2 regions of the Clostridium sp. AM42-4 genome follow, and region 1 is predicted to be linked to the other one. Evidence: a T-box and tRNA genes for the amino acid it is inferred to sense, from the RefSeq annotation. Region 1 holds a T-box; the other holds one or more tRNA genes.

The links. The T-box of region 1 lies ahead of leuS (leucine--tRNA ligase). A T-box ahead of a tRNA ligase gene usually reads a tRNA of that ligase, here a tRNA-Leu.
Region 2: it encodes a tRNA-Leu, which carries the amino acid that the T-box ahead of leuS (leucine--tRNA ligase) is inferred to sense. The anticodon was not compared.

The regions. Positions count from the first base shown of each region.
Region 1 is NZ_QUIK01000012.1:10,871-15,572, reverse strand. It holds gene DW922_RS10700 (hypothetical protein) at 1-138, shown strand, start outside; gene leuS (leucine--tRNA ligase) at 157-2,568, opposite strand; T-box leader at 2,633-2,908, opposite strand; gene dapF (diaminopimelate epimerase) at 3,056-3,871, opposite strand; gene DW922_RS10685 (ANTAR domain-containing protein) at 3,965-4,507, opposite strand; gene glnA (type I glutamate--ammonia ligase) at 4,576-4,702, opposite strand, start outside.
Region 2 is NZ_QUIK01000002.1:159,029-163,730, forward strand. It holds gene DW922_RS02085 (VWA-like domain-containing protein) at 1-190, opposite strand, end outside; gene DW922_RS02090 (leucine-rich repeat protein) at 218-1,549, opposite strand; tRNA gene DW922_RS02095 (tRNA-Gly) at 2,021-2,093, opposite strand; tRNA gene DW922_RS02100 (tRNA-Phe) at 2,219-2,291, opposite strand; tRNA gene DW922_RS02105 (tRNA-Leu) at 2,314-2,399, opposite strand; tRNA gene DW922_RS02110 (tRNA-Tyr) at 2,417-2,498, opposite strand; gene DW922_RS02115 (glycoside hydrolase family 13 protein) at 2,744-4,702, opposite strand, start outside.

The DNA.
Region 1 (4,702 bases):
AAGAACCGCATTTCTTTCACTGATGCAGAAACGGAGCTTCTGGTTTCCATCATCACGGCAAATATGCCTCCCGATGAAAAAAAGAAGATTGAAATGCTGCATATCCTCGCAAAAAAAATGGCTGCCAGGTCCTCCTGACAGCCATTTTCGAAATTCTTATTTGCAAACGATGTTGATGATCTTGCCCGGTACGTAGATTTCTTTTACGATGGTTCCGGTGATCTTGTCTGCAACAGCCTCTTTTGCTGCTGCAAGGGCAACCTCTTTGGAAGCGTCTGCCGGAATGGTCACAACGCCTCTTGCCTTACCGTTGACCTGAACACCGATGGAAATCTCATCATCCTTCATGGCTTCCTCGTCGCACTCCGGCCACTGAGCGTGGAATACGCTGTCGGTGCCGCCGAGCTCCTGCCAGATTTCCTCGCCGATATGCGGTGCAAACGGAGCAAGTAAAACAGTGAAAGTCTTTAAGGTCTCTTTATCGATACCGCCGGTCTTCTTCGCCAGCTCGATCAGCTTGTTGTTGTACTCCATGAAACCGGATACCACAGTATTTAAGCTGAACTGGTTGAAACGCTGCTCGATATCGAATACCAGTTTATGACGCAGACGAACCATCTCTTTGGTCTCAGCTACATCTTTATCCTTGCTGTCCTGAACCAGGTTCCAGAAACGGCTTAAGAAACGGGAAACACCCTCGATACCGCGGTCATCCCACTCTGCATCCAGTTCCGGCGGTCCTACGAACAGCTCATACATTCTCAGTGCGTCACAGCCGTAATCTCTTACGAGGTCATCCGGGGAAACCACGTTTCCTTTGGACTTACTCATCTTGATACCATTCTTACCATTGATCATACCCTGGTTGAACAGCTTCTTGAACGGCTCATCGAAATCTACGACTCCGATGTCGTGCAGGAACTTGGTGTAGAAACGGGAGTAGAGAAGATGCAGCACTGCATGCTCTACGCCGCCGATGTACATATCAACCGGCAGATACTTATCAGCCTTCTCTTTGGAAACCAGCTCTTTGTCGTTGTGGTTGTCCACATAACGCAGGAAGTACCAGGAAGAACCAGCCCACTGCGGCATGGTATTGGTCTCTCTCTTTGCCGGTCCTCCGCACTGCGGGCACTTGCAGTTTACCCACTCATCGATGGCAGCAAGCGGTGACTCACCGGTACCGGTCGGCTGATAACTCTCAACCTCCGGAAGACGTAACGGAAGCTCCTCTTCCGGAACCGCTACGTTGCCGCACTTCGGGCAGTGAACGATCGGGATCGGCTCACCCCAGTAACGCTGTCTGGAGAATACCCAGTCACGCAGCTTGTAGTTGACAGTCTTCTTACCAAAGCCCATCTTCTCGATCATTTCCGGAGCTTCTTTCTTCAGTACGGAAGACTCCATACCGTTCCAGTCGCCGGAGTTGATCATGGTGCCGGATGCCTCGGTATAAGCCTCGGTCATGTTCTCAATCTCTTTGCCGTCTTTTGCGATAACCTGGATGATCGGGATGTTAAACTTCTTAGCGAACTCGAAGTCACGGTCATCGTGAGCTGGTACGCACATGATCGCGCCGGTACCGTAATCTGCCAGTACATAGTCGGACAGCCAGATCGGAACCTTTGCACCGTTTAACGGGTTGATCGCATAGCTTCCGGTGAATACGCCGGTCTTCTCTTTGTCCTGCATACGGTCTACGTTGGAACGCATGGAAGAATCGAAGATGTATTTCTCAACAGTCTCTCTGGTCTCGTCGGTAGCCAGGCTCTTTGCCATAGCATGCTCCGGAGCCAGTACCATGAAGGTAGCTCCGTGCAGGGTATCCGGGCGGGTGGTGTAAACGGTGATCTTCTCATCTCTTCCCTCAACCTGGAAATCAACCTCAGCACCGTAGGATTTGCCGATCCACTCGCTCTGCATCTTTTTCACCTTCTCCGGCCAGTCAAGCTTGTCCAGATCGTTTAAGAGACGGTCCGCATAAGCGGTAATCTTTAACATCCACTGACGCAGGTTCTTCTTGGTAACCGGGGAACCACAGCGCTCGCAGCAACCGTTTACTACTTCCTCGTTTGCCAGACCGGTCTTACAGGATGGGCACCAGTTGATCGGGAACTCTTTCTCGTAAGCAAGGCCTTTCTTGAACATCTGTACAAAGATCCACTGGGTCCATTTGTAGAACTCCGGATCGGTAGTATTTACTTCCATATCCCAGTCGTAAATTGCTGCGATCTCGTTGATCTGGCGTTTGATGTTCTTGATGTTCTCAGCGGTAGATTTTGCCGGATGAACGCCCATCTTGATCGCATAGTTCTCTGCCGGAAGACCAAATGCGTCCCAGCCCATCGGATGGATGACATAATGGCCCTTTAACATCTGGTAACGGCTCCATACGTCGGAGATAACGTAGCCTCTCCAGTGACCTACATGAAGTCCGCTGCCGGACGGATACGGGAACATATCCAGGCAGTAATATTTCGGCTTTTTGCCGTCATTGACATTGATCGGGTTTTTCTCCCAGTTTTCACGCCACTTTTTCTCAATAGCGCTATGGTTGTAACTTGCCATGATTCTTCCTCCTGATTGCTTTTTAAGGAATGAAAGCAATAAAAAATGCGCCTCTGGACTTAGTGTCAGAGACGCAGGATATTCTTTCGCTTTTGATCCTTACGCGGTACCACTCTGCTTCATGCTTTCGCATGCGCTTTTGATCCGATAACGGCGGATGTCCGTCCCGGCCTACTTTCCACTAGAAACGCAACGGTATGAATACGAAACCATTACGAAACGAAAAGGGTTCGGCGGGCTGCTCCGAGACCAGTTTCTGCGCACATTCTTACTGTCTTGCACCTTCCGGCAGCTCTCTGAAAAGTCCGTCACGCATACTTTTTCCCTTCATTGCATTTTCCGTTACTATTCATAGAAACGAACGGTAACATTTCCATGCCTTTTAATTTAGCATAATTGGAAATCTGTGTCAAGGGTGGATTTCGTCATGCTTCCGTGCGCATGTGCACGGCAACGGGATTTTGCCGGTGCTTTGGCAGGTCTTTGTTTACTTTTCATACTGCCCCAGATCAATCTCGCCGGAGAATACCTCCACCGCCGGTCCGGTCATAAACACATGTCCGCTCTCGCGGTCCCAGGTGATCTCTAAGTTTCCGCCGATCAGCTGGACCTCCACGGTATCCTCTACCAGTCCCAGCATCATGCTCGCAACGGCACTGGCCGTCGCTCCGGTTCCGCAGGCCCAGGTTTCCCCGCTACCCCGCTCCCAGACACGCATCTGCAGATGGGTCCGGTCGATCACACGGATAAACTCACTGTTCACCCGGTCCGGGAAGCGCTCATGCATCTCATAAGCCGGTCCGATCTTCTCTAAATCCAGGCAGTCCACATCGTCGACATAATAAACGGCATGCGGATTTCCCACATCGATTCCGGTAAATTCCAGGATTCTTCCTTCGATCTGGATTTTCTCCGGCAGCTCACTGGTCAGTTTGGGAATCCCCATATCTACTTTTACGGTTTTGACTTTTCCGTTTTCCACCTGCATATCCAGATATTTGATGCCGCCAAGGGTTTCCACGGAGATCTGCGGCTTGTCTACAATTCCATGATCATACGCATATTTTCCGACGCAGCGGATGCCGTTTCCGCACATGCTGCCCTCGCTTCCATCTTCATTGAACATCCGCATGCGGCAGTCAGCCACCTCAGACGGGCAGATGAGGATCAGGCCATCGGAACCAATGCCAAAATGACGTTCACTCACCAGCTTTGCCACGCGCGCCGGATCCTCCACGGTCTCCTCAAAACAGTTCACATAGACGTAATCGTTTCCGATTCCCTGCATTTTTGTAAATTTCATAAACTCCTCCAACTGTATTTTTTTATTTCTGTAAATCATCTGTCTGGCACAGCCAGCATCTGCAAAACGTTTGCAGGATCTGCCACCTTCTCCTTACATCAGACTGATGACCATCTGGGCCGTCTCCAGCATATTGGTCCCGCTGTCCATGCTGCACTTTTGTATGTAGCGGTGTGCCTCTTCCTCTGTCATGTTGTTGCGCTCCATAAGAAGGGCCTTCGCCTGGTTGATGATGGCCCGTTCCTTCTCATCTCTCTGCTTCGGCTGCTGGCGCAGCTTCTTTCTGCGTCTCGCCTGCGCCTGGACGATCATCTCCAGTGTTCCGACCAGATCATGCACCTTTAAGGGCATCGGCAGGCAGACCACTTGCTCCGGGGTACCGGCCGACCATTTGCTTGGGGATGAGATCATCAGCATACTGAATTCCGGGCTCATGCAGTCATGAAGCTCCGAATACAGCATATCCGTCAGACGGTAACCGCACACAATGATCCCGCTGTTTAGATCATCCAGCTGAGACAGTACCTGCGCTCCGGAGGTGCATACAGCGATCACTGGAAAGCCGTTTCTCAGCAGTATGTTTTTTATGCTTTTTGCGTCTTCCGGCTTGGAAAATGCCACAATGATATTCGCCAAACTACTCACCTCCAGGTTTTGTTATCCGGTGATTCTGAAAGCTGTTTCCATAACCAGACATGGCCGGATCAGAACTTATACAAATATTCCTGAACCTCCCAGTCCGTTACCTCTGCACGAAATTTCTTCCACTCTGAATTCTTTGCTTCAAGATATTTGGTATAAATGTGGTTTTCAAGCAGCTCTTTTGCAAAA
Region 2 (4,702 bases), on a different contig from region 1:
AGTAGATCACAAATCCATCTGTCCCCACACCACGGCAGCCCGGGTCTGCCTCAAAGCCAAGCGAACTTAACGAAAGGTCCAGATAGCGCATATTCAGGTACAGTTCATTCCTGGCATTCCGGAAGATCCGGGTACAAAGTTCCACCATATTCAGTTCTTCCAGCTGTCTGTGCCTGGTTGGATCGATCATAGTTTATGATTTCCCCTTTCTTCTGTTTCAAAATTCAAACCGGCGTTTCCGCTTTGGCGGCTGCGATTTCATGAGATTTTCCACGTCATCAGTTAAATTCTGCGTCGTTTCAGCATCCTGCACTGCACCTGCAGACTGCATCGAATCTGCAGCCCGCAGATGATGCCGCCGTTCCATCAGCCAGCTCACCATTTCCGTATCGCCGGATTCCTGAGCTATCTGAATAAATGTGGAAAGCTGGGCAGAGAAATTCTGAAGCGGCTGATTTTGTTCAGTATTCCGGAGTTGTTCTGCTGCAAGTTCTGGCTGCCGGGTTTCGCGTTGATCCTTCCTTGGCATAAGCACCTCTTCTACCAGCCACGGCAGTTTCCCTGGTTCCAGGTTGCTCACGTGATTCTTCTTCATGTTATCTGCCTGGATCAAAAGCCGCCCGGCCATCTCCCAGTGCTCCCGGATATAAGTCTGGTACTGTTCCCGGAATTTCTCCGATAATTCTTTGGGATAGAGCAGCCTTCCCAATGCCAGCTCTGTGACCAGTTCTTCTTTTTCCTGCACCTGCACATGTGGAAAAAGCTCATCGTAGCCCCGGTACTGGAACACCCGCCCGGCAAAACAGTACCGGTAACGGTGCCCGCAGCCATGCGTCTCGATGCAGACAATGCGGGCTGGTGTATTCTCAACCGAATCCTCGAAATACTCCGGAAAGATCAGTCTTGCCTCGTATTCTTCCGGCAGTTTCTCCGAAGACAGATCCAAGTTTTGCTGTTCTCTTTCCCGCTGCTTTGTTTCTCCCGGTTTTAAGATTTCCTGTCCTGCTTCCTTTCGCCCCGCCTGCCGCAGCGGCTGAATCATTGCTGTACACGGGTAGGAATTTTCTGAACTGAAAATTCCGTACGATACAGTTGTGGCTGCGGATTTTGCCGATTTGGAATGCGAAGCATCGGCAAAATCCCGTTGCTGCACACGCATGCGTGTGCAGTAACAATGAATCTGCACCCGCAAAGTCTGCCGGAGTTCTGTCAACATCTCCTTTAAGCAGGAACGCTCACCCGGAAACTCCGTAATATCCAGATACTCTACTGCAGGTACACCCGCAAACAGCCCGGCACCAAGGTCCAGCACCCGGCTGTAACAATAAATTCTTTTAAGTTGTTCACACTCATAAAATCCGTACGCACCGATCTTTCTGACATACGGTGGAAGATGAATCTCCTCCACAGAACTGTGCGCCAGCACATAGGAGCCAAGCTCTGTCACCGGACAATCCTCAAAACGCTCCGGTACATAGATCACCGCCTCCGGGTCTTCAATCTGATCTATACGGATTTCATCGTTAATTCTGGTATAAATAAACTTCATCGTAATGCCTCTATATTCTAACTTGTTGCTGAAAAACAACAAACAAATCCTGCTGTTTGCGCAACGCATGAACGGTAATAACTGCGTTACACTTTGCAGTCACACGGTTCTCTAATATATTAGAAAACTTTGGGGCAAAAGTAAAGCCTTGTTTGTTGTCTCTGTTTCTCCTATAATAACGATAATGGAAAGGAAGTGTTAACATGCCATTGGTCAAAGGTCCTTATACCTCCAAAGACTACTGGAATTTATCCAGGATTGACCATATGCATTCAAGACAGATTGACAACATGGCAAAAATAGAATACGATGTAGGCAGCTAAGGAATGTGAGAATTTCCATATGGCAAACCAAAAACCCCAGAGGATCCTAATTAATCCTCTGGGGTTTTCTTCAAATAAAAACTTTCAGTAATTTCATTTATACAAACAAATAACGGATCCCGAATAACTCGGAACCCGTATTTTAGAGAGCGCGAGACGGGACTCGAACCCGCGACCCCGACCTTGGCAAGGTCGTACTCCACCAACTGAGCCACTCGCGCATATTTTGTTGTTGTCTCTTGGACAGTTCATATCTTACCACAAGTTTTCTAAGATTGCAAGCACTTTTTCAAGTTTTTTTGAAATTCGTGAAAACCATGTGAATAAGAATCTTTGTATATCCAAGTGCCTTGGACCGGAATCGAACCAGTGACACGAGGATTTTCAGTCCTCTGCTCTACCAACTGAGCTACCAAGGCCTGTCCTGCCAAAAAGCTTTAATGCCGCAGGCCGGAATCGAACCGGCACGGGAGATTAGTCCCGCAGGATTTTAAGTCCTGTGCGTCTGCCAGTTCCGCCACTGCGGCATATCCTTTTCAGGAAATGGATGGAGGTGGATTCGAACCACCGAAAGCACAGCTAACAGATTTACAGTCTGCCCCCTTTGGCCACTCGGGAACCCATCCATACTAGCTTCGACAAGCAAAAATTATATTATCATACCAACTGCCAAAAAGCAAGCAGTTTTTTGCTTTTCCATTTACTTTCCATTTACTTTTATATATACAAATTGCCAAAAAAGGCCTCCGCACCGTGGTAAGTTCCCGGTACGAAGGTCTTTTCTTTATCTGATTTACATCATTTCTCTATATTCTTCCGCAAAACTGCAGTCTATATGCGTTCTGTCATACAGACACCGGCCGAACATTCCTTACACCAGCACCCCACTGGACAACAGCACGCCGCTGTGCGCCGGTACCTCCAGTGTCAGATATCCGTGGTCTGCATGGTAGTCTACCCGTCCTGCGTTATAGCCGCTCTCATAGGACATCATCATGCGGGTGATCACATCTTCATCGGTAATGCCAAGCTCCCAAACCGGCACGCTGACGGTTCTGCCATCGCCGCGGTTGTTGATGATGATCGCGCACTTATTTTCCCCGCTCATGCGGCCATACATGATGAGCTGGCGGTCTGCCTGCAGCTGCTTTAAGGAACCGCGGCGCAGGGCCGGAAGCTTCTTGTGCAGGTCAATGAGATAACGGTGATACTCGATCAGTTCAAAATCCTCGGATCCCCACGGATACGTCCGGCGGTTATCCGGGTCAGTCCAGCCGCACACGCCTGCCTCGTCTCCGTAATACAGGGTCGGTGCGCCAGGCCAGGTCATCTGCACCATGATGGCTTCCCGGAAGGTTCCGTAATTAATTCCAAATTCTGCCATCTTCGCACCCGCACTGGCCAGACGTCCCACGATCTGGTTGGTCCTGGTCAGGAAACGACTATGGTCGTGGTTTGACAACTGGTTCATAGCCACCAATACAGACTGGGTCTGCATCCGGCTCATGTGGTAATACATAGATCGGAAAAAGCTGACGCCATCACCGTAGAGGGCACCATTATACTCATCGCTGTGCTTTTCCATACCGGTTAAAAACCAGGTAAGCGGCTCCATAAACGCATCGTAGTTCATGACGGTATCCCACTGGTCTCCGGCCAGCCAGCTGCTTGGGTCCCCGTAATGCTCTGCCAAAATGATAGCCTTCGGATTTGCCTCTTTGACATGCTTCCGGAATTCCTGCCAGAATTTGTGGTTATACTCACTGCTATGGCCCAGATCGGCTGCCACGTCCAGACGCCAGCCGTCTACCTGGTACGGCGCAGATACCCACTTACGGGCAATCTTCATAATGTATTCGAACAGCTTCGGCGAATCCTCGTAGTTTAACTTCGGCAGGGTATCGTGTCCCCACCAGCCGTCGTAGGTACCGTTATCCGGCCACGCATCCTCATTATAAAACTTAAAGAAGCTGCAGTACGGACTCTCTTTGCTCTCATAAGCACCTGGTTCGTAGCTGCCCTGGTTGCTATAGATCTTCTCGCGGTCCAGCCACTTGTTAAAGGAACCACAGTGGTTAAACACACCATCGATGATAACGCGCATGCCGCGCTTGTGGACCTCTTCCATAAAGCGGGCAAAAAATGCATCGCTGGCAGCCAGGTTTTCCGGGTCTGCGCTGCGCATCTGGTAGCGGGTTGCATGGTCATTGTTCACTGCATTCTCTGCCACCGGTTCTCCGCCGTCTTTAACGATCACGCCATAGTGCGGATCGATGTGGTCATAATCCTGGCTGTCATACTTGTGGTTGGATGGGGAAACAAACAGCGGATTGAAGTAGATGACCTCCACCCCCAGATACTGCAGGTAATCCAGCTTGTCCCACACGCCCTGCAGGTCACCGCCGTAGAAACAGCCTACATCCATCGTAGACGGGTTAGTGCTCCAGTCCGTAACCCGGTGTACCGGACACCCAATGTAGACATACTCACACTCTGTCACATCATTGCTCTTGTCTCCATTGCAGAAGCGGTCCACAAAGATCTGGTACATGACTGCGCCCTTCGCCCACTCCGGCGTATGGAATCCCGGGGTGATGCGGAATGCGTAGCAGCTCTGGATGTCCATGGTAGCTCCTAATCTGTTAAAATAGCAGATTTCATTGTCCTTCACCACCTGGAAATAATACCGCTGTGGCTCACTGTCCGCCTCCATCCGGTATTCATAGTAATCAAACAGGCGGTCCGAAGATACCTTTCGCATCTCTGCCTGAATATTTTTATCTTCCTCAATATAAAAAACCCGGTCGACATCGTCCTTCGCGGTGCGAAA